DNA from 2 places in the Streptomyces sp. NBC_01334 genome. Region 1 is predicted to be linked to the other one. Evidence: predicted binding sites of a transcription regulator. Region 1 holds the regulator's gene; the other holds the start of a gene.

Evidence for each region. The regulator HspR, encoded in region 1, represses chaperone genes until heat shock. The targets are predictions, from matches to a motif close to TTGAGNNNNNNNNNCTCAA.
Region 2: the regulator HspR is predicted to act here: its motif matches at 1,408-1,426, upstream of lon (endopeptidase La).

What each region holds. Positions count from the first base shown of each region.
Region 1 covers NZ_CP130718.1:5,263,901-5,266,359, reverse strand. Annotated here, with positions in the region: gene OG736_RS23640 (hypothetical protein) at 1-701, shown strand, start outside; gene OG736_RS23635 (heat shock protein transcriptional repressor HspR) at 791-1,246, opposite strand; gene dnaJ (molecular chaperone DnaJ) at 1,252-2,427, opposite strand.
Region 2 covers NZ_CP130718.1:6,510,112-6,512,570, forward strand. Annotated here, with positions in the region: gene OG736_RS29365 (DUF5954 family protein) at 1-472, opposite strand, end outside; gene OG736_RS29370 (GNAT family N-acetyltransferase) at 603-1,259, opposite strand; gene lon (endopeptidase La) at 1,449-2,459, shown strand, end outside.

The sequences.
Region 1 (2,459 bases):
TGGGTGTCCGCGGTCTGCCCTCCGAGACCGGCAACGCGGCTCCCGGCTTCTCGCCCATCGCCCGCCAGAGCGCCCTGCGCGCACGCGCCGTCGCGGCGGCAGCGGCGGGCGACCCCGAAGCCGTGCGACGGCTGTCGACTATCCCGGAACGCTGGCGGCGCCCGGACCTGGGCCAGGACCAGGGTCAGAGTCAGGACACGAGCAAGGACACAGAGAAGGGCACGGGCACGGAGGCAACGCCACCGGCTGCGGGCACGGGCAGCGCCATCCCGCCCCAGGAGAAGGCCAAGCCCGCACCGGAACGGGAACGGGAACAGGAACAGGAACAGGAACAGGAACAGGAACAGGAACAGGAACAGGAACAGGAACAGGACCGGGTAGCAGAACCGGACCCGGAGCCCGTCCCCACCCCCGAATCGGCCACAGCCGCGGGCCCGACCCCGACGACAACCCCGTCCCCGACCCCGACGGCAGCCCCAACTCCGGCACAGGCACCTGCCTCTGCATCGGCCCCGGCCTCAACGACGCCCCCGGCACCCGCCCCGGACTCGTCCCCCGCCCCGGACATCCCCGGCTCCCACCTGTGGCAGATGGGCGTGCCCCGGGGCGGCGGCAACCGGCCCCCCGCTCCCGTCCGGAAGCCGGAGCAGCAGCCGCCGGGTCACGAGCGGCCGGAGCCGGGCGTCGACATGGGCGAGTGACGGCCGTAGAGAACGAGGCAGGGGCCCGGAGACGAATCTCCGGGCCCCTGCCTCGTGCGCGTGTGCCTCGGTCCTGAGGTTCTGAGTTCTCAGTCGGACGACGGCTGCGACCGCTTGGGCCGCCAGACCACCAACGCGCTGGTCTGCTGTACCTCCTGGTACGGCACCAGGTCCCGCCGGTAGGAGGCGTGCACCGCCGCTTCCCGCTGCTGCATCGCCGCGGCCGCGCCGTCCAGCGCGGCCTCCAGCTCCGCGGCCCTGGCCTGGAGCGCGGCCACCTGGTTCTCCAGCTCGATGATCCGCTTGATGCCGGCCAGGTTGATGCCCTCGTCCTGGGACAGGGCCTGCACCGTGCGCAGCAGCTCGATGTCGCGGGCCGAGTAACGGCGTCCCCGGCCGGCGGTGCGGTCGGGGGAGACGAGACCCAGGCGGTCGTACTGGCGTAGCGTCTGCGGATGCAGGCCCGAGAGCTGGGCCGCCACCGAAATGACGTAGACCGGAGTCTCCTGGGTCAGTTCATACGGGTTACGCCGACGGCCGTCCATCACTCTCATGCTCCCTTCGCGGCCTCGAACAGCTCCGCCCGCGGGTCCTCGCCCGCGGTCGCCTCGCGATACGCCTCCAGCGCCTCACGAGCCTTCCCCGACAAGTCCTTCGGAACACTCACCTCGACGGTGACCAACAGGTCGCCGCGGGTGCCGTCCTTGCGGACCGCGCCCTTGCCCCGCGCCCGCATGGTGCGGCCGTTGGGCGTGCCGGGCGGAAGCTTCAAGGTCAGGGACGGCCCGCCGAGCGTCGGCACCTTGATCTCGCCACCGAGTGCCGCCTCGGTGAACGTCACCGGCACAGTCACCGTCAGGTTGTCCTCCTTGCGGCCGAACACCGGGTGGGCGCCGACATGGACGACGACGTACAGGTCGCCCGCCGGTCCGCCACGCTCGCCCGGGGCGCCCTTGCCGCGCAGCCGGATGCGCTGACCGTCCGTCACCCCGGCGGGGATGCGGACCTGCATGGTCCTCGACGACTTCGCGCGGCCGCTGCCCTTGCAGTCCAGGCAGGGATGCTCGGCGATCAGGCCGCGCCCCTTGCAGTCAGGGCAGGGATCGGTCAGGGAGAAGCCGCCTCCCGAGCCCCGCGCCACCTGGCCCGTGCCCACACAGGTCGGGCACACGCGCGGGGTGCCGTTCTTGTCGCCCGTCCCCGAACACGCCTTGCAGGGGGCCTGCGAGGACATGCGCAGCGGGACCGTCGCGCCCTCGATCGCCTCCGTGAAGGTCAGGGTGACCTCGGTGTCGATGTCCTGGCCGCGCCGGGGCTGGGTACGGGTCGTGCCGGGGCCGCCGCGGTTGAACAGGCCGCCGAACACGTCCCCGATGCCGCCGCCGAAGCCGCCCTGGGCACCGCCACCCTGAGCGCCGCCTCCGAAGAGGTCGCCCAGGTCGAAGTTGAAGTTGCCGCCCGCGCCCGGGCCCGGGCGGAAGCCGCCGTTGCCGAAGAGGGCGCGGGCCTCGTCGTACTCCTTGCGCTTCTTGGGGTCACCGAGGATGTCGTTCGCCTCGGAGATCTCCTTGAAGCGCTCCTCCGCCTTGACGTTGCCCTTGTTGGCGTCCGGGTGGAACTCGCGGGCGAGCTTCCGGTACGCCTTCTTGATCTCGGCCTCGGTGGCGTCCTTGGGGACGCCGAGGACCTTGTAGAAGTCCTTCTCGACGAAGTCTTTGGTACTCATCCTCGACGTCCCTCCTCCCCATCACTCATCCG
Region 2 (2,459 bases), 1.2 Mb from region 1:
CCGGGTCCTCCCACGACGGGCTCACGGGCTCGAGGTCGGTGGGCCTGGGCGGCTCCAGACCGTCGTCGCCGGTCCGGGCGAACTCGTCGCCGCGCACCACCCGGTAGCGCACGCCCAGCGCCTCCACCTCGTCGGCCGGGGCCCGCTCCAGCACGGCCACGGCCGCCAGCAGCTCGCGCCGGGCGGCCGGGTCGTCGGTGCCGTCCTTCGCCTTGAACCACAGGTGCGAGTTGAGCCCGTCCCGGGCCTGCTGGGGCATGCCGTCCACCACCGGCTTCAGCAGCCGCCAGCCCGGCTCGGCGGCCGTGCGGTCCCGTGCGGCGACACCGAAGACGGGTCCGCGCAGCGCGATGTGCGGATAGCGGCGCGAGGCCTCGACGGCGTCCGCCTCCGTCACCCAGGCGACGGGGTCGTCACGGCGGACCAGGTCGGCGTGGAGGGCGTCGAGACGTCGCTTCCAGTCATCGGTCATACGCGCATTGTGGTCGCGCGGCGGGCGACTTCGGGGTGAATGCCGGAAGTGAGCGGGGTACGGAGAGGGGGCGCGAGGGGCGTGCCCCGTTGTGTGGCGCCGAAGGGTGCGCCCCCTCGGCCACCCGACGTCACCCCTGCGCGTCTCCCGTGAACTTCGCGCTCGTCAGCGACGACTCGACGCGCCAGCCCAGCGACTCGTACAGTGCCCGCCCCTGCGGTGTGGCTCCCAGCACGCCGGTCCGGGCACCCTGTGCGACCGCCGCGTGGTGCAGGGTCCGCATGACGAGGGCGCCGAGTCCGCGGCGGCGGTGGCCGGGGGAGGTCTCGATCTGGTCGACGACCGCCGTGCCGCCGGTCGGGGCGAGCTGCCCGCGCGCGGCCAGGGAGCCGTCCGGGGCGACGATCATGGTACGGGTCACGCCGCCGCGCGCCCAGGTGCGGGTCCGGTAGCCGTCGGGGGCGGAACCCGGCGGCACGCCGGGGAGCTCGGCCGTCATCAGGAAGCCGGGCTCGGGGTCGATCCACCAGCCGGGTCCCAGCCAGGGCCCGACCACCGCCGGGTCGGCGAACACCTTCAGCCACACGCCGGCCCCGGTCACCGCGCCCGCCACCTTCCGGACGGCCGGCTCCGACACCGCGCTGTCCGTCGCGCCGAACACGTGCCGGGTGACGTGCTGGATTCCCGTTCCCACGTCGACGGTCCAGCCCCACGGCTCGGCCACGGGCGGAGCGGCCCCGCGCGACACGACCCACCCGTCCACCCATGCCTGGACGAAACGATCCACAGGAACCCCCGAGAGCGGCTTGGTAAGAGCCGAATTACTTGTTGAACCATTACGCCCGACCGTAAGGGCGAAGCAGCCCGCCGGAACAGTCGTGATCGCCCACAGCGAACGGGTCGCCTCCCGGGGAACATTCGGAGACTCACGTGCATTGAGTCGGCATAGCTCAACTTGACTGCCGAAGGGGAGATCATGGCTTCGCCGTCCACACCGCTCACCCTGCCCGTGTTGCCTCTCGATGACGAGGTCGTGCTCCCCGGCATGGTGGTTCCACTGGACCTCAACGACACCGATGTACGAGCCGCCGTGGAGGCCGCTCAGGCCGCCGCCCGATCGGAGCCCGGAAAGCCCCGGGTGCTGCTCGTCCCGCGCATCGACGGGACCTACGCGAGCACCGGTGTGCTCGGCACCGTCGAGCAGGTCGGCCGGCTGGCCGACGGCGACCCGGGCGCGCTGATCCGCGGCCGCGGCCGCGTGAAGATCGGCGCCGGCACCACCGGGCCCGGCGCCGCGCTGTGGGTCGAGGGGACGAGGGTCGACCAGACCGTCCCCGAGCCGCTGCCCGGGCACGTCGCCGAACTCGTCAAGGAGTACAAGGCGCTCGCCACCGCCTGGCTGCGCAAGCGCGCCGCCTGGCAGGTCGTCGACCGCGTCCAGGCCATCGACGACGTCTCCGCGCTCGCCGACAACTCCGGCTACTCGCCGTTCCTGACCACCGAACAGAAGGTGGAGCTCCTGGAGACCGCCGACCCAGTGGTCCGCCTGAAGCTCGCCACCCAGCAGCTGCGCGACCACCTCGCCGAGCAGGACGTCGCCGAGACCATCGCCAAGGACGTCCAGGAGGGCGTCGACAAGCAGCAGCGCGAGTTCCTGCTGCGGCGCCAGCTCGAGGCCGTGCGCAAGGAGCTGCGCGAGCTCAACGGCGAACAGGAGGGCGAGGAGTCCGACGACTACCGAGCCCGCGTCGAGGCCGCCGACCTGCCCGAGAAGGTCCGCGAGGCGGCCCTCAAGGAGGTCGACAAGCTGGAGCGCTCCAGCGACCAGTCGCCCGAGGGCTCCTGGATCCGCACCTGGCTGGACACCGTCCTCGAACTGCCGTGGAACGAGCGCACCGAGGACCGTTACGACATCCAGGGCGCCCGTGCCGTCCTCGACGCCGAGCACGCCGGCCTGGACGACGTGAAGGAGCGGATCACCGAGTAC